DNA from 2 places in the Caballeronia sp. LZ062 genome. Region 2 is predicted to be linked to the other one. Evidence: riboswitches for the same ligand, from Rfam matches in the RefSeq annotation. Region 2 holds a riboswitch; the other holds the start of a gene.
The links. Region 2 has a riboswitch for cobalamin ahead of P9239_RS01765 (cobalamin biosynthesis protein). Riboswitches for the same ligand answer to the same signal wherever they lie in the genome.

Region 1: linked by a shared signal. The riboswitch ahead of P9239_RS14875 (TonB-dependent receptor domain-containing protein) and the one ahead of P9239_RS01765 (cobalamin biosynthesis protein) in region 2 are both predicted to bind cobalamin.

Annotation. Positions count from the first base shown of each region.
Region 1 covers NZ_JARTWB010000002.1:1,879,070-1,888,175, reverse strand. Annotated here, with positions in the region: gene ilvD (dihydroxy-acid dehydratase) at 1-205, opposite strand, end outside; gene P9239_RS14910 (LysR family transcriptional regulator) at 312-1,268, shown strand; gene lgt (prolipoprotein diacylglyceryl transferase) at 1,305-2,201, shown strand; gene P9239_RS14900 (SIMPL domain-containing protein) at 2,244-2,969, opposite strand; gene P9239_RS14895 (EVE domain-containing protein) at 3,037-3,507, opposite strand; RNA gene ssrS (6S RNA) at 3,599-3,781, opposite strand; gene P9239_RS14885 (cell division protein ZapA) at 3,887-4,201, opposite strand; gene P9239_RS14880 (ATPase) at 4,198-4,587, opposite strand; cobalamin riboswitch at 4,815-5,110, shown strand; gene P9239_RS14875 (TonB-dependent receptor domain-containing protein) at 5,195-7,081, shown strand; gene P9239_RS14870 (FecCD family ABC transporter permease) at 7,117-8,115, shown strand; gene P9239_RS14865 (ABC transporter ATP-binding protein) at 8,112-8,891, shown strand; gene cobT (nicotinate-nucleotide--dimethylbenzimidazole phosphoribosyltransferase) at 8,904-9,106, shown strand, end outside.
Region 2 covers NZ_JARTWB010000001.1:354,119-363,224, forward strand. Annotated here, with positions in the region: gene P9239_RS01750 (ATP-binding protein) at 1-152, opposite strand, end outside; gene cobN (cobaltochelatase subunit CobN) at 164-3,937, opposite strand; gene cobW (cobalamin biosynthesis protein CobW) at 3,942-5,021, opposite strand; cobalamin riboswitch at 5,145-5,394, opposite strand; cobalamin riboswitch at 5,449-5,694, shown strand; gene P9239_RS01765 (cobalamin biosynthesis protein) at 5,713-6,141, shown strand; gene cobO (cob(I)yrinic acid a,c-diamide adenosyltransferase) at 6,150-6,752, shown strand; gene P9239_RS01775 (cobyrinate a,c-diamide synthase) at 6,757-8,055, shown strand; gene P9239_RS01780 (DUF1289 domain-containing protein) at 8,052-8,282, shown strand; gene P9239_RS01785 (CbtA family protein) at 8,279-9,049, opposite strand; gene P9239_RS01790 (CbtB-domain containing protein) at 9,059-9,106, opposite strand, start outside.

The DNA of each region.
Region 1 (9,106 bases), on a different contig from region 2:
TCGACTGCTTGATCGCCGCGATGGCGGCATCGGCGAGGCGCTGCAGGCCGGCGTTACACGGCGTGATGGTCGAGTGGCCGTTGGCGACGCCGATCATCGGATTGTCGAAGTCCTCTTCCTTGTAGCCGAGGGCGTAGTACATCGAACGATTGGGCGAACGCGCGACGCCCTGCGTCACGTTTTTCGAGCGGCGGTTGAAGGCCATGTTGGGGCTCCTTGAAGATTCTTTTGTCTAGTGGCGCAAGAATGCAGCGTCGGCTTGTGTCTGTCCAATATATTATTCAGGGTCTATTAGGTCGGAGAAAGTATCGATGGAGGAGCGAAATGCGCCGATCGAACTGCGTTTGCTGCGCTACTTCGTGACGGTCGCGGAAGAGATGCACTTCGGCCGCGCCGCTGCGCGTCTCGCGATGACGCAGCCGCCGCTTTCGCAGGCCATTCGCGCGCTCGAAGACGCGCTCGGCGTCGCGCTCTTCGCGCGCACGAAGCGCACCGTCGAACTGACGCCGGTCGGCAAGGATCTGCTGCCGGAAGTGCGGCGCATTCTCGCCGCCACCGATGCGCTGCGTCCGCTCGCGCAATCGCTCTCGCGCGGCGAGGCGGGCGTGTTGTCGCTCGCGTTCGTGTCCACCGCCGATTACGGCCTCTTGCCCGCGCTGCTGCGCGATTTCGGCGCGCGCTATCCGGGCGTGCGGCTGCAACTGACCGAAGCGACGAGCGACGTGCAGATCGAGGAACTCGTCGCCGGGCGCATCGACGCGGGGCTCGTCATTCCGCCGCTGCCGCCGCGCCACGCGATGTCGCTGTCGTATCTCGCCATTGCCCGCGAGCCGCTCGTCGTCGCGATGTCGGCGGATACCGCAGAGCAGTTGCAGCAGGGCACGGCGGAATGGGCCGACACGAGCGTCGATCTGCGCGATCTCGCGGCTGCCTCGCTCGTCGTGTTTCCGAGGCGTCTCGCGCCCGGTTTGTATGACATCATCATGGGCTGTTACGGCGCGGCGGGCCTGACGCCGCGCATCGGGCAGGAGGCGATCCAGATGCAGACCATCGTGAGCCTCGTGTCCGCCGGCATGGGCGTCGCGCTCGTGCCGCAGTCGCTGCGGCATCTGCGGCGCACGGGCGTGGTGTATCGTCCGCTGAGGCCGGTGGCGGATGCGCCGGTGGTCGAAACCGGCCTCGTGTGGCGCGCGGCCGAGGTGAGTCCCGTGCTCGCCGGGTTCATCGAGATCGTGCGTGCGCGGGCGGCGGCCGTCTCTGCTTTATGATTCGTGCCTGACTCTGCTTCGCTCTACAACTCAACGATGCTCATCCACCCCAATTTCGATCCCGTCGCGATTCATCTCGGACCGCTCGCCGTGCGCTGGTACGGCCTCATGTATCTGGTCGCGTTCATTTCCGCCATCGTCATCGGACGGTTGCGGCTGCGACTGCCGTATGTCGCCGCGCAAGGCTGGAGCGCGAAGGACATCGACGACATGCTGTTCTACGGCGTGCTCGGCACGATTCTCGGCGGGCGCATCGGCTACGTGCTGTTCTACAAGGCGAGCTATTACGCCGCGCACCCGCTCGATATCTTCAAGGTGTGGGAAGGCGGCATGTCGTTTCACGGCGGCTTTCTGGGCGTGACGTTCGCGATGGTGCTCTTCGCGTTTCAGCGCAAACGCACGTGGCTGCAAGTGACGGATTTCGTCGCGCCGATGGTGCCGCTCGGCCTCGCGGCGGGGCGACTCGGCAACTTCATCAACGGCGAACTGTGGGGCCGCGTGACCGACCCGGCCGCGCCCTGGGCGATGCTGTTCCAGAACTCGACGAACGACGACGCCGTCTGGCTCGCGAAGAATCCGCAACTGGACGCGAAGTGGCATCTCATGGAAATCTTCCAGCGTTATCACATGCTGCCGCGGCATCCGTCGCAGTTGTATGAGATCGCGCTGGAAGGCCTCGTGCTGTTCATCGTGATCTGGACGTTTTCGCGCAAGCCGCGTCCGGTCGGCGCCATTTCCGCGCTTTTTCTGATCGGCTATGGACTTGCGCGCTTCACGGTGGAATTCGCCCGCGAACCCGACGACTATCTCGGCCTGCTCGCGCTCGGGCTTTCCATGGGCCAGTGGCTTTCGCTGCCGATGATCATCGCGGGCGTCATCATGATGGTGTGGGCGTACAGGCGGCATCGTCGGGTAGCGACGAACGCGGCGTGACGTCGCAGCGGGACCGCGACTGCGGTCTCGCAAGACAGACGATCAGCGACCCATCTGCACCGAGCCGGACACGTCTACCGTCACCGTCGTGGTGCCGGCTTCGAGCGCCATCGGCGCGGCCATCTTGGCATCGGCGTTCATGGCGCGCGATTGCATCATCATCACCGGGCGCGGCGCCACGCCGCTATGCCCCACGTTCACCTCGCGAATCGAATAGCTGCTGTAGCCGAAGGCTTGCGAGGCGGCTTGCGCCTGCTTGCGGAACGAATCGATAGCCTGCGTCGAGAGCTTCTGCTCCGCAGCGCGCTGCGCTTCCGGCGACAGCGAGAACGTGACGTTGCCGACCTGCATCGACGCGCTCATCTTGCCCGCGAGCTTCGATGCCGCCGCGAAGTCGTGCGATTCGAGCACGATCTCCGTGCGCCCGCGCCATGCGGAGATCTTGCCGTCACGGTCGGTCGACGGATACACGGTGAACGAGCCGCTTTTCGCGGTGACGCCATCCACACCCTTCGCTTCGCGCAACGCAGCTTCGGCGCGCTGATTCAGCGTCGCGGTGAGCGACGAGGGATCGGCAGCTTCCTGCTCGTAGAAGAGCGTGATGGTGACGACATCCTGCGGCACTTGCGCGCTTGCCTGCGCCGAAAGCGAAAGCACGCCCGCAGGCTGCGGATTGGCGATGACCGTCTGCGCGGCAGCGGTGGCGGAATAGGCGAGAGTGGCGCTCGACATCGCGAGGGCGAGGACGGCGGCGGTTTTCTTGTTCATCATCGAAGGACTCCAACGCAAGGCGTCGCGTGATTCGCGACCGCACTTAGGCGGCCCATTCGCGCCCTTAGTTCCGGCCTTCGACGAGGCGTTCGGTAATAAAGCGCCACTCGTCCTCGGTCACCGGCGTGATCGACAGCCGGTTGCCGCGCGCGAGCACCTGCATGCCGGCAAGTTCCGCGTGTTCGCGCAGTTCGGCGAGCGCAATGAGCCGCGTCTTCTTGACGAAGCGCACATCGACGAGCATCCAGCGCGGCGTGTCCTGCGCGGATTTCGGATCGTAGTAGGCGCTTTTCGGATCGAACTGCGTGGGATCGGGATACGCCGTCGAGCAGACCTTCGCGATGCCCGCGATGCCCGGCTCGGGGCAGCTCGAATGATAGAAGAGCACGGCGTCGCCAATCTGCATCTGATCGCGCATGAAGTTGCGCGCCTGATAGTTGCGCACGCCGGTCCACGGCAGCGTCTTCTTGGGCGCGTGCGCGAGATGATCGATGCTCGCTTCGTCCGGTTCGGACTTCATCAGCCAGTAGCGCATGAGTTCGCGTGCAGGACGTTCAGTGCAGTTTTGGGCGATGCAAACAAAAACGGCACCGGTAAAAACCGATGCCGTTCATGCTTCGAGGAATAAGGTCCCCGCCACAGCCGCTAGGCCGGCATCCTGAACCTGGGTTCAAGATTGGTCGCGGTAAGCAACACTTCGGGTACATCAGACAGAGTGACGCGCGCGCCCGTGCTGCAACGTTCCGCAACCGTGCCAATGTAGCATTGGTTCAAGGAATATATGACCTTGGCGTACCAGGCAGGGAGACCTCACTGTACACCAAACGTTTGGTCCTTGCAGCCCCTTGCCTGCGTTTCTCGCGGTATCTTTTTTTGATTGACACCGCAACGCTGATTAGATCAGCGCATGGCGCTCAGTGCGCTTCATATTGCGCAATGACAGCGCCAAGCTGCTCGTTCATGGAGTGCATCGTGCGGCGGATTTCTTCCGCGGGGAATGCTTCGCCGTGACGCACGCTTTCCTGCAGTTTCAGCAATTCGGACGCCAGCGAAAGCGCGGCCATGACTGCGATGCGGTCGGTACCGCGCACGCTGCTGGCGTTGCGCACCTTGTTCATCTCGGCATCCACGCGGGCTACGGCTTCGCGCAGCGCGGCTTCGGTTTCCGGCGAGCACGCGAGGCGATACTGCTGGCCAAGAATGGATACTTCGATCTGCGTGGTCGTCATGCCTTCTCTCCTTGATGATGCTCGCCGTGCACTTCTTCCGCGTGCGCATGTTCGTGCTGCGCTTCGCGCGATGCGCCAGCTTCGGCGTTGAGAAGATCGAGCTGATTTTCACTCTCGGCATGATGCGCTTTCGCGCGCGGCAGCTTTTCGAGGATCGCGTTCAGGCGCACTTGCGCGTCGTCGATTTTCGCGGACAGCGAATCGCGTTCGCCTTGCAGCGCGTCGCGCTCGTTGCGAACCTGCACGAGTTCGGCCTGAACATTCGCGAAATCGGCGCGCAGTTGTTCGATTTGTGCTTCGAGCGCGAGACGCGCCTGATTGTGGCGCTCGCTGATCTTGATCAGCCGGCCGATGTTTCCTGACAGTGATTCGAGTTCGTTGAGCATGTGCTGCGTCCTCTAAAGACCTGGCATTTTAGCGCGGTTCAACGGAGCTTCCGATAATTGTCTCGTTTCGAGACGTAACAACACGCGATCTTGCGCGCATCGCCCTGTATTCATGTGTGGAATGGCCCGCGCTCGACGTATCCGCATACGCGACGGACGGCGCAAGGTCGTCGTTCAACCTTCGCGATGAGCGGGCGCGCGTTCTTGACGGCCCTCATGCGCGCTCCTACACTTGCCGCACTTTTGGTGCTCGCGCCGCCTCTCTTGCGGCGCAGTCAAACGGGAAACAGGAAGCGCTGTCTCGCACGAGCGGCACGCGCCAACCTGTGCTGCCCCCGCAACGGTAAGCGACCGCAACGCAAGTTGCAAGTCGTCCCTCGCGCGTTTCTCATCACAGCTCCGGACTTGTCCACTACACGAGCGAGACTGCAAGAAGCGTGTCGGTGCCACTGTGCTTTTAAGCGCGGGAAGGCGGGACGATGCGTCGCCAGCCCGGATACCGGCCAATCGTCCAGCGCGCCGATGCCCTGCAAGCCGGCGCGTGCGTCGCGCACAGACCTCGCGGGGAGCGGGGCACGCGCCAGTCTCCAACGGGAACGCTCCACACATGGTCTTGCCTTCGTCCGGCCTCATTCGTCGCGCCGCGCGTGTCGTCGTGTGCGCCGCTGCGAGTGTGCCGCTTGCTCAGGCCGCGCACGCCGATTCCGCGCCCGGCTTGTCCGATCCGCCGTCGCAGACACTCGCGCCCGTCGTCGTCACCGCGACGCGCAGCGCGCAACCGCTCGCCGATTCCATCCCGCAAGCGACGCTCTTCGACGCGCAGGACATCGCCGACAGCAACGCGGACGATGCGCTCGGGCTCATTGCGCTCGCACCGGGCGTGCAGATCACGCGCAACGGCGGGCCGGGCGCGACATCGGGCGTCTTCATACGCGGCGCGTCGTCGACGCAATCGCTCGTGCTCATCGACGGCGTGCGTGTCGAATCGGTCTCGCTCGGCGCGGCGCAGTTGTCCCAACTGATGCTCGATCAGACCGGTCGCGTCGAAGTGGTCAACGGCAACGTGTCGGCGCTGTATGGATCGAACGCGATCGGCGGCGTCGTGCAGATCTTCACGAAGGAGGGCGAGCCGCATCGGCCGCGCTTTCATTTCGAAGCCGAGTACGGCAGCTATCACACGCAGCGGCAATCGGCGGGCGTGGATGGCGCGCTCGATGCCGACGGCCGCACCACGTTCAGCCTGAGCGTGTCCCGCGAAAAGACCGACGGCTTCTCGTCGATCGATCCCGCGCTCGCGCCTGCCGCGAATCCGAACGCGAACGGTTATCTGAATGAAAGCGTCGCCGCGACGCTGCGCCACAAGTTCAGCGACACGTGGGACGCGGGCGTGCGCTTTCTGCAATCGAACGGCGTCAACAGTTTCGACGATCCCTACGGCGTCCCGACCGATCTCAACGAATCGCATGATCGCGTGCGGTCCGCGTCGGTGTTCGCAAACGGCAAGCTGACCGACAACTGGACGACGCACTTCACCATCGCGCAGGGACAGGACCGCGCGAACATCGAGCAGAACGGCGTCTACACGAGCCGCTTCAACTCAGAGAATCATCAGTATCTGTGGCAGAACGACTTCCGGCTCACGGACGCGCACAAGTTGGTGTTCGGCTACGAGCATCTCGACCAGTCGCTCGATTCGGACCAGTTGAGCGCGCCGGACCGGCATGTGAACTCGGTGTTCGCGGGCTACGTGGGACGCTTCGGCCCGAGCGAAGTGCAGGCCAACGTGCGCCGCGACCAGTATTCCGACTTCGGCGGCGCGAACAGCTACTATCTGGGCTACGCGTACAACCTCGACGCGCACTGGCGCGCAAGCGCGAGCTACGCGGCGTCGTTTCGCGCGCCGAGCTTCGACGATCTCTACTATCCGTTGAGCGGCAATGCGTCGATACAGCCGGAGCGCAGCCATTCGGCCGAGGCCGCGTTGCAGTACGCATCGGAGAAGATCGGCGTGGTGCGCGTGACCGCGTTCGAGACGCGCTATTCGAATCTGATCGACTACGTGAACGACGGCAGCGGCTTCTATATCGCGCAGAACGTCGGGCGTGCGAAGGTGCAGGGCGTCGAGGGATCGTGGGCCGGGCACGTTGGCGCAACCGACGTGCGCGCGAGCGTGACGTTCCAGAATCCCGTCGACGAGACGAATCACGAAGACCTCACGCGTCGCGCGCGGCGTTTTGCGTCGCTGTCGGCGCATCGGTCGATCGGGCGCTGGCGCGTGGGCGGCGAATGGATCGTAAGCGGCGCGCGCAGCGATTACGATTCGACGCTCGCGGGCTACGGCGTCGTCAATCTATCGGCGCAGTACGACATCACGAAGTCGTGGTACGTGAATGCGCGCATCGACAACCTGTTCGACCGCAACTATGAACTGGCTTACTCGTACAACACGCCGCGTCGCGGCGCTTACGTCACGATCGGCTGGCATCCGTCGTGAGCCGCGCCGCTGACGCGCGCCGCCCGATGAAGGCGATGCACGCAACGCGCGCCGCCGCGATCTGGCTCGCGCTGGGCGCGGCGGTCGTCATCGTGCTGGCGGCATCGCTCGCGCTCGGAAGCGTCGCGCTGCCGCCGACGCGTGCCATCGCCGCGCTGCTGCACGTGCACGCGGCCACGCATGACATCGCCGACGAAATCGTGCTTAACCTGCGATTGCCGCGCGCGCTCGCGGGCTTCGCGTCGGGCGCGCTGCTCGCGCTCGCCGGGGCGCTGCTGCAAGTGCTGCTGCGCAATCCGCTCGCCGAACCGTACGTGCTTGGCGTGTCGGGCGGCGCGGCGGCGTTCGCTCTTTCCGCGATGCTCGCGTCGATGCCGTGGTGGGGCGTCGATCTCGCGGCGTGCGCTGGCGCGTTGGCATCCATCGTTCTGGTGCTCGGCCTTGCGCGCACGCACGTGTGGCACGGCGAGCAGGACGCTTCGCCACGGCTCTTGCTCACGGGCGTCGTGGTCGCGGCGGGCTGGGGCGCGCTCATCACGCTGATACTCAGCATCGCGCCGGAGAACCGGCTGCGCGGCATGATCTTCTGGCTCACCGGCGACCTCAACGGCGCATCGACGCCGTGGCCCGCGATGATCGCGCTCGGCGTGGCGCTCGCCTTGATCGTGCCGTGCGCGCCGCAGTTGCACGTGCTGTTGCGCGGCGAAGCCACGGCGCGTTCGCTCGGTGTGCCGGTCGAACGCCTGCGGCTGCGCGTGTATCTGGTGGCATCGCTCGCGGCGGCGGCTGCGGTGACGACGGCAGGAACCATCGGCTTCGTCGGGCTCGTGGTGCCGCATTTGCTGCGGCTCGCGTTCGGCAACGACCAGCGTATGCTCGTGCCCGCCGCCGCGCTCGCGGGCGGGCTCGCCGTGATGAGCGCGGACCTCGCCGCGCGCACGGTCATCGCGCCGGCGCAGTTGCCGGTGGGTGTCGTCACGGCGCTGATCGGCGTGCCCATGTTTCTGTGGATGCTGCTGCGAAGACCGCGATGAAGCCGCTCTCTGTCGACAACCTCGTGCTGCGCGCGGGCGCCCGAACGCTCGTCGACGGCCTTTCTGCGACCATCGCGGCGGGCGAAGTCTGGTGCATCGCGGGGCCGAACGGCGCGGGCAAGACCACGCTCATCGGCGTGCTCGCGGGGCTCGCAAAGCCGGCGTCGGGCGCGATCACGCTCGGCGGCCGGGCGCTCGCGTCGTGGCGCGCGGCGGACCTCGCCCGCGAACGCGCGCTGATGCCGCAAAGCACGCACGACGCCTTCAGCGCGACCGTGCTCGACACCGTGCTGCTCAACCGCTTTCCGTATCTGACGGGCTGGGGCTGGGAAAGCGAAGACGACCGCGCCGCCGCGCACGCGGCGCTCGATGCGCTCGGTCTTGCAGACCTGGCTTCGCGCGACGTGCTCACGCTGTCCGGCGGCGAACGTCAGCGTGTGGCGCTCGCCGCCGTGCTCTGTCAGCAAGCGCCGCTTCTGCTGCTCGACGAACCGCTCGCGCATCTGGACCTGCATCATCAGATCGACTGCCTGCATGCGCTCGCCGCCGCCGCGCACGACGAAGGACGCGCGATCGTCTTTTCGTGCCACGACCTGAACCTCGCGCGCCGCTTCGCCACGCACGCGCTCTTGCTCGACGGCAAGGGCGGCGCGCATGTCGGCGCCGTCGCCGACGTGCTCACGCCTGCGCGGGCGAGCGCGGCGTTCGGCTATCCGCTGATATTGATCCGCGATGGCGAGCATGAGGCGCTCGTGCCTTCGCTTCACCCATTCTGACGAGGAACGCCGATGTCCACTGCTCACGCGCTGCCCAAGCCCCGCCCGCTCGACCGCAGCATCGAACCGGAACTGCGCCGCATCATCGACATGAAGACGAAGCCGCCCGGCAGCCTCGGCCGGCTTGAAACGCTGGCGCTGCAAATGGGCGTGATCCAGCAGACGACGAAGCCGCGCATCGAGCGTCCCGCGATGATCGTCTTCGCGGGCGATCA
Region 2 (9,106 bases):
TCTGCGAGGGCACGCGCCGCCGTGGACTTCGCCGTGCCGCGCGGACCGCTCACGAGCACGCCGCCAAGTGACGGATCGACGGCCGCGAGTAACAACGCCTGTTGCAACGGCGCTTGTCCGACGAGCGCCGTAAAGGGAAACGCTGGAAACAAAGAGGTTTCGTTCAATTCTGTCGGCCTTCGAGTTGCTGCTCGACATCGAGCAGATGCTGTGTCACGGCCTGCTGGTAGTCGCCGGGTTCTTGCCACAGCCCGCGCTGCATCGCTTCGAGCAAGCGCTCGCAGATCGACTGAAGCGCATGCGGGTTGTGCCGCGCGATGAAGTCGCGCGTGCCGGCATCGTTCACGTAGGCATCGGTGACAAGCGCATATTGATGATCGGAAACCACGCGCGCGGTGGCATCGTAGCCGAAGAGGTAATCGACGGTCGCGGAAAGCTCGGACGCGCCTTTATAGCCGTGCCGTTTGACGCCGTCGATCCACTTCGGATTGACCACGCGCGAGCGCACCACGCGCGCGATCTCTTCGTTCAACGTGCGCATACGCGGCGCGGCCGGGTTGCTGTGGTCCGCGTTGTACGCTTGCGGCTGCACGCCCGAAAGGTAGCGTACCGCCGCGACCATGCCGCCCTGAAACTGGTGATAGTCGTTCGAATCGAGCAAGTCGTGTTCGCGGTTGTCCTGGTTCTGAAGCACCACGTCGAGCGTCGAGAGCCGAGTACCGAAGCTCGACCGTGCTTCGACGCCATCGCCACCTTGCGAATACGCATAGCCGCCCGTGGCTTGATAAGCGGCGGACAGATCGGCGTCGGTCTCCCATTGCTTTAGATCGATGAGTTCCTGCAAACCCGCGCCATACGCGCCCGGCTTCGTGCTGAATACACGCCAGCCCGCACGCCGTCGCGCTTCTTCGGCATCGACGCCGCGTCCGATCAACTCGTCGCGCTCGCGCAGAATGCGCGCGCGAATCGGGTTCACGTCTTCGGGCTCGTCTTCCAGTCCCGCGACGGCCTGCACGGCTGCATCGAACAGATGCATGAGATTGGCGAAAGCATCGCGGAAAAAGCCCGATACGCGCAACGTGACGTCGATGCGTGGCCGATTGAAGATGGAGATCGGCAGAATCTCGAAGTCCGTCACGCGATGACTGCCCGCCGCCCACTTCGGCCGCACGCCGATCAACGCGAAGGCTTGCGCGATATCGTCGCCGCCGGTGCGCATGGTCGCCGTGCCCCACACCGATAAGCCGATGGCGCGCGGATAGTCGCCGTGGTCCTGCACGTGGCGCTCGACGAGCATGTTCGCGGACTTGAGCCCGAGCGACCACGCGGCTTGCGTCGGCAATGCGCGCGTATCGACCGAATAGAAGTTGCGCCCCGTCGGCAACACGTCTGGCCTGCCGCGCGATGGAGATCCACTCGGCCCGGGCGGAACGAAGCGGCCTTCGAGACCGCGCTTGAGTTGCATCGATTCTTGCGGACCGCATGCGTCCAGACGCGCAAGCACGTCGCGATGCAAGCGTTCGAGTACGCGTGCCGTATGCGGTCCCGGCACGGCTGCTTCGCCTTCGAGAAGCAGCATGGCGAGACCTTCGAGCCGCTCACGCGTATCGCCTTGATGGCGCCACGGCGCATCGCTTGCCGCCTGCAACGCGTTGGGACGCGGCCCATGCCAGGGTGCGGACCAGTCGGCATCGAGCGGGTCGAAGTCGTCGCCTAGTTGCAGGTCGCGCGCGAGCGAGGTAATGAGGCTTGCGTTCGCCCCTTGACCATCGCCGATTGGAAAGCGGCCGAGCGCAAGCAGCGTATCGCGGCGCTGCACGCCTTGCGGCGACACACCGAAAACATGCAGGCCGTCGCGAATCTGCGCTTCTTTCAGCTCGCACAGGTAGGCGTCCGCGCGCGTGAGCAACGCGTCTTCGCCGGATGCATCGCGTGGCGCATCCAGCCCTAACTCCTCGTGCAGCTTATGCTCGACGATGCTCGCGAGTATCGACTTGCGCAACAGCTTGGCGCGCCGGACATCGACCATCAATGCTTCGTAGTACTCGTCAACCTGGCGCTCGAGATCCTGCAACGGCCCGTAGTTTTCGGCGCGCGTGAGCGGCGGCATCAGATGGTCGATGATGACCGCCTGCGCGCGCCGCTTGGCCTGACTGCCCTCGCCCGGATCGTTGACGATGAACGGGTAGAGATGCGGCATGGGTCCGAGGATCAGGTCGGGCCAGCACGATGCCGACAGCGCGACGCTCTTGCCCGGCAGCCATTCGAGGTTGCCGTGCTTGCCGACATGCACGAGTGCGTCCGCGTTGAAGCGCAAGCGCAGCCAGAAATAAAACGCGAGATAGGAATGCGGCGGAACGAGCTCTGCATCGTGATAGCTCGCATAATCGTTGCGTTCGCGCGATCTCGACGGTTGGATGCCGATGAACACTTCACCGCAGCGCAAGCCCGCGATCATGAAACGGCCGCGCCGCAATGTCGGGTCTCCTTCGGGCGCGCCCCACGTTTTTTCGAGCGCGGCGCGGGCGTCCGCGGGCAAGGTGCGATAAGCGTCCAGATAGTCTTCGAGCGAAAGGCTTTGGAGCGCCGGCCGCATGTCACGAACGACAGGATCGTTCGTCACGCCTTGCGTCAATGCGGCGATGAGCGCATCGCCATCCGCCGGCAATTCGCCCACGCGATAACCTTCGCGCGCGAGCATCGACAAGATGCCGACCGCAGACGCCGGCGTATCGAGCCCCACGCCGTTGCCGATGCGCCCTTCGCTCGCCGGATAGTTCGCCAGTACGAGGGCGATCCGCTTCTTTTCATTAGGCGTGTGCCGCAGCGCGCACCAGCGGCGGCTCAACTCCGCGACGAAGCGCACGCGTTCGGCATCGGCCTGATAACGGACCACATCCACTTGCGTATGCGCGCAGTGATACGCGAGCCCCTTGAAGCTGACCGCACGTGTGATGATGCGGCCATCGACCTCGGGCAACGCGACATGCATCGCCACGTCGCGCGAATTAAGGCCGTGATTGTCCTTCTCCCAGTCCTCGCGATTGCCGCCGCTCAAGATCACTTGCAGCACGGGCGCATCGCCCGCTATCTCGAAGTCTTCGCTTTCGCCGATCACGCTTGCTGCAAACGCGGTCGTGTTCAACACGAGCGATGCACGATGCTCCGCGCATAGACGCGCGATCACTTCACGGCTCACGCTTTCCTTGAGCGATGAAATCGCAATCGGCAACGGATTCAGGCCTTCTCTTTCGAGGGCGTCGATGAGCGTATCGAATACGGCCGTGTTGCCCGCTTGCAAGTGCGCGCGATAAAAGAGAATCGCGACGACGGGCGCACCTTCGGTCCATCGCGTGCGCCAGTCGTCGATTGAGGCGATGTCGTGCTCGGGATGATAGATCGCCACGGCAGGCAGCGGACGCGGCGCCCGAGGCTCGCGGCCAAAGCCGAACACGTGATAGCCGATTGCACGCAAGAATTCCTCTGCATTGCCCGCGCCGCCTTCGCGCAGGTAGCGCGACAGCTCGCGGCAGAACGCGGCGTCCGCAGTGCTCTTGCTGATGAGGTTGGGGTCTTCCGTGAGATCGCCCGAAAACATGGCGAGCGTTTGCTTCTCGCGCTCGGCCAGCGCAACGATACGCTCGATGCCGTAAGGCCAGTACGATTCCCCGCCGAGATGATCCACGATGACGACCTTCGCGTGACGCAATACATCGTCGACGTAGAAATCGACCGATGCGGGCTGGCGAAGAAACGATTGGTTCGCGAGCCGCACTTCGGGAAAACCGGGTTCGAGACGCGGAAACACGCTCGCAAGCAACGCGAGCGTGGTATCCGCAGAACTGAGCACGACGATCGGCGCGCGCGTCTGCTCGATGCGCATGACGCCTGCCGCGTCATCGACAAAGCCTCCCGGCGTCGTGCGTAACAGATGCATTGTGTCAGGCCTGCGCGAGCGCGTTCGCAAGCGCGGCGTTCAACGCCGACTGCAGCGTTTGACGGTCGAGGTCTTCGCCGATGAGCACGAAGCGGCTCGCGGCTTCGCCTTCGTTCCAGCGACGGTCATAGTAGCTGTCGAAGCGCCGCCCGACACCTTGCACCACGAGACGCATTGCAGCACCGGGCAATGCAGCGAAGCCCTTGACGCGGTAAATCGTGTGGTTTTCGACGAGCGTCTGCAACGCGGCAATGGCCTGTTCGCGGGACTCCACTCGCGCTTCCACGACGACTGAATCGAATGCGTCGTGATGATGATCCGCATGACCATCGTCGTCTGCGGAACCATGATGGTCGTGACGAAGATGGATGCTTTCTTCCGACGCCGCTTGCAGGCCGAGCAACGCATGCAGATCCAGCTTGCCCATTTGCGCGGGCACGATCTTCACTTGCTGCGGAATCTCGGGACGCACCAGCGCTTCCACACGGCGCAGCGCATCGGCATCCATGAGGTCAGTCTTATTGACGATCACGAGATCGGCCGAAGACAGTTGATCCTCGAATAGTTCATGCAGCGGCGATTCATGGTCCAGATTCGGGTCGGCCTTGCGTTGCGCTTCGACCGCTGCGGGATTCGCGGCGAACTGTCCGCTCGCGGCGGCAGGGCCATCGACCACCGTGATGACCGCATCCACCGTGAAGGCGTTTTTGATGGACGGCCAGTTGAACGCCTGCACGAGCGGCTTCGGCAGCGCAAGTCCGGACGTCTCGATCAACACATGATCGATGCGCTCGCGACGTTCCAGCAACTGCTCCATCACCGGATAAAACTCTTCCTGCACCGTGCAGCAGAGGCACCCGTTAGCGAGTTCATAGAGATTTCGGTCGGTGGATGCGGCTTCGTCGTCGCAACCGATGCCGCAGCCTTTGAGAATCTCCCCGTCGATGCCGAGCTCGCCGAATTCGTTCACGATCACGGCCAGGCGCATGCCCTGCGCATTCGACATGATGTGGCGCATCAAGGTAGTCTTGCCGCTGCCGAGAAAGCCTGTCACGACCGTAACGGGAATCTTGCGGGTTTGCATCGTCGCTCCGTGGCTCGTGTATGCGTGCGTCGTGCGTCGCGCGATGAAGGCATCGCTAGCGAAACATCTGCGGGGAGACGCGCACGACTGATGGACCGTGGGCCATGCCGCATCCCCGCGGCATAAGCCCTGCGAAAGTCTGGCCGGTATCCGGGCTTGCGACTCGTTGCGCAGCCTTCCTGCCGCAATGGGCAGTGGCCTCGTGCGCAACGCGCGATATCGCGTGAACCGATACCGCCAGTCGCTTACCGTTGCGGGGGCAGCGCAGGTTGGCGTGCGTCCGTTCGTATGATGGAGCGATGCGCTTCCTGCTTCCCGTTTAACTGCGCGCGAAAGAAGCTCGCACGCGGGCACCAGAACTGCGTGCAGTCTAGGCTGCGCGCGAACGAGCGTCAAGGAAGGCGACGCTCGAAACGGGTGCTTGTGGTATCGTTGGCCCGCGACTGGTGCTCGCGCGTTCGCACGAAGCGCGCAGTTAAACGGGAAACAGGAAGCGGCCTCTCAAGACATGAACGACTCGCCAACCTGTGCTGTCCCCGCAACGGTACGCGACCGGCGGCATCAGTCTCCATGATGCCGCGCATTGCGCACAAGGCCACTGCCCGTTCACGGTGGGAAGGCTGCGCGATGAAGGCCGCAAGCCCGGATACCGGCCAGCGCAGGGAACGAAGCGCATCGCTCGAAAGAAGCGATGCATTCGCCGAACGCCGCCATCCGCGAGGGACGCATGGGCGGCGCGAGCCTTTCACCCATTCGTTCGATGATGCCTCCTTGCGCGAGCCAGCGCCGCCTTGCCGTCGGCATCGGCTGCAAACGCGGAGTGAGCGCCGATGCGATCGAAGCCGCCGTCCGCGCGGCGCTCGATAGCGTCGAGTTCCCGTTCGCATGCATTGCGGTGATCGCGAGCATCGACATCAAGCACGATGAAACCGGCTTGCGCGGCTTCTGCGAGCGTCATGGCTTGCCGTTGCGCTTGTATTGCGCCGACGACATCGCGAAGATCTGTGCCGATGGCGTATGCGAGCCGTGCGCGCTGCTTGCGAGCGATGGCGGAAAGCTCGTGGTGCGCAAGACGATCAAGGGTTACGTGACCGTCGCCATCGCAACAATGAAAGCCTGATAAAGCCCATGAAAACCGATACCGAATCGCATCTGCGCATGACGCAGCGTCGCAAGGAAGGCCACGAAAAGAAGCAGGCCGCCGCGGATCACGAGAAGGGTCTCTTAATCGTCAACACGGGTAATGGCAAGGGCAAGACGACGGCGGCGTTCGGCATGGCCGTGCGCGTGCTCGGGCATGGCATGAAGCTCGGCGTCGTTCAATTCATCAAGGGCGCGCTGCATACGTCGGAGCGCGATTTCCTGAGCGCAGTCGCCAATTGCGACTTCGTGACGATGGGCGACGGCTATACGTGGAACACGCAGAACCGCGAGGCCGACATGGCGACTGCACGGAAAGGCTGGAACGAAGCGCGGCGCATGATCGAAAGCGGCGAATATCAGATGGTCGTGCTCGACGAGCTCAACACCGTGCTCAAGTACGAATACTTGCCGCTCGACGAAGTGCTCGACGTGTTGAAGGCGCGTCCCGCCATGCTGCATGTGGTGGTCACGGGCCGCCATGCGCCGGATGCGCTCGTCGACATGGCGGACCTCGTCACGGAGATGCGGCTCGTGAAGCATCCGTATCGCGAGCAAGGCGTGAAAGCGCAACGCGGCGTCGAGTTCTGACGCCATGCCGTCCTGCCCCGCACTCTTCATCGGCGCGAGCGCCTCGCATCAAGGCAAAACCACGGTGACGGCCGCACTTGCGCGCCATCATGCGCGGCGCGGCTTGAACGTGCGCGTGTTCAAGACCGGGCCGGATTTTCTGGACCCGATGATTCTCGAACGCGCGTGCGGATCGCCCGTTTATTCGCTGCATCTGTCGATGGTCGGTCTCGACGCATGTCGTGCTTTGCTTGCACAGGCCGCGCGTGAAGCCGATCTCATTCTGATAGAAGGCGTCATGGGTCTGTTCGATGGCACGCCCAGCAGCGCCGATCTTGCTGCCGCATTCAACGTTCCGGTGCTTGCGGTGATCGGCGCGCATGGCATGGCGCAGACGTTCGGCGCGGTGGCCTTCGGACTCGCGCGTTATCGCGCGGACGTGCCGTTTTATGGCGTGCTCGCCAATCGCGTTGCATCCGCACGGCATGCGCAGATGTTGGCCGAAGCGATTCCAGACGGTCTGCGTTATTGCGGGCATCTCTCCAACGCGGACGACATTGCGCTGCCTGAGCGCCACCTTGGCCTCACGCAAGCGCAAGAAGTCGCGGGACTCGATGCGCGTCTTGATCGCGCCGCCGATGCCATTGCGGCTACAGCGCTTGCCGACATGCCGCCGCCCGTTCACTTCGAGGACGCCGCGCTTGAAGCGCCGCCGCGCCTGCTCGAAGGCCTGCATATCGCAATGGCGCGAGACGCGGCCTTCTCGTTCGTCTATCCGGCTAATGTGGACTTGCTGATCGCAATGGGCGCACACGTCACATCATTTTCGCCGCTAGCCGATGAACCCGCGCCCGACGACGCCGATGCGCTGTATCTTCCCGGCGGCTATCCGGAACTGCATGCGGCCACGCTCGTGTCGAACATGCGCACGCGCGCATCGATCGAAGCGCATGTGGCGCGTCAACGGGCTGTCGTCGCGGAATGCGGCGGCATGTTGTATCTGCTCGACACGCTGACGGATATTCAGGCCACGAAGCACGCGATGCTCGGCCTACTGCCTGGCCACGCCGTCATGCAACGCCGCCTCGCGCGTCTTGCCATGCAGCGGCTCGATACGAAGCACGGCGCACTCACCGGCCATACGTTTCATTACTCCACGCTCGATACACCCATGCAGCCGCATCTGACTTCGAAACATGCAACGACGGGCGCTGAGGGCGAAGGCCTTTATCGCCACGGCCCGATCACAGCCACTTATATGCACGCCTATTGGCCATCGAATCCCGCCGCTGCCGCTGCGTTCTTCCGCTGCGAATCGCTATGACGGTCATCGACCTTTCCTTCACTATTCAGCGTGCGAAATCGCAAGAGCCCGTCGGTTCACCGTGCACCGGCGTATGCAAGATCGACCCCGCGCACGGTCTGTGCGCGGGATGCTTCAGGAGCCGGGAAGAAATCAAGTCGTTCCGGTCGATGGACGATGCCGCGAAGCTCGCGCTATTGGACGTTTTGCCCGGACGGCAAGCGGCACTGTCGCAAGGGAACGCTTAAGCCGTCGCCATGCTCCGCAACGCGGGCCGTTCAAGTTCGCGTGCGGCGAGCGCACCGAAGAGAAGCCCGAGCGTCGTCCAGATGACGACCTGAATGCCGATGGCTGCCACGCGGAAATCCCACAACAGCGACGCGGCGAAACCCGCCGGCACTTCGTCGACGCGCGGCAGCGCGAACTGCACGAGCAGCATCGACGCGATATAGAAAGCGCCCGCGATCATCGTCGCATTCCACTCGCCGCGACGCGCGCGCAAACGCCTTTGCAGCATGACGGCCACTACTGCTGCCGCGATGGACAGTGCCAACATGCCGAAGAACAATGCCGTGCGCGGACCGATAGTCGCCGCGTTGCCGACCGAAGGCGGATTTGGCGGATACTTTAGGAAAGGCACGACTGCAACGCTCAAGAAGCCGAACATCGCGAGCAATGCCGATGTGCCACGCGCGCGCAAGGCGCCGAACCGGCCATAAGCAAAAGCGAATACGAGCGAGAAGATGCCGCCCAGTGCCGTACCGAATACCGCCACAGCCGTGAAGAGGCCGAGGCCTGACTGCGTATCACGGCTCACGAGTTCTTCGTCGCTGTCGTGTGCGTGTGAATGCACTGCGCCTTCGTGATGCTCGTGCTCATGCCCCTGCGCGTGGCCCTCTTCGAAAGCGATCGCACGTGCGACGAACGGCTCACCGATCACCTTGGCAAAGCCGAAGCCGAGCAGGCCCGCGACGAAGCCCGCGATCATGCCGCGTATCAACAAACTGCGGATCATGGCGCGTCCTTAGTGGCAGGGAAAGCCGAGCAAGTGCCGGCCGTCATGCACGAATTC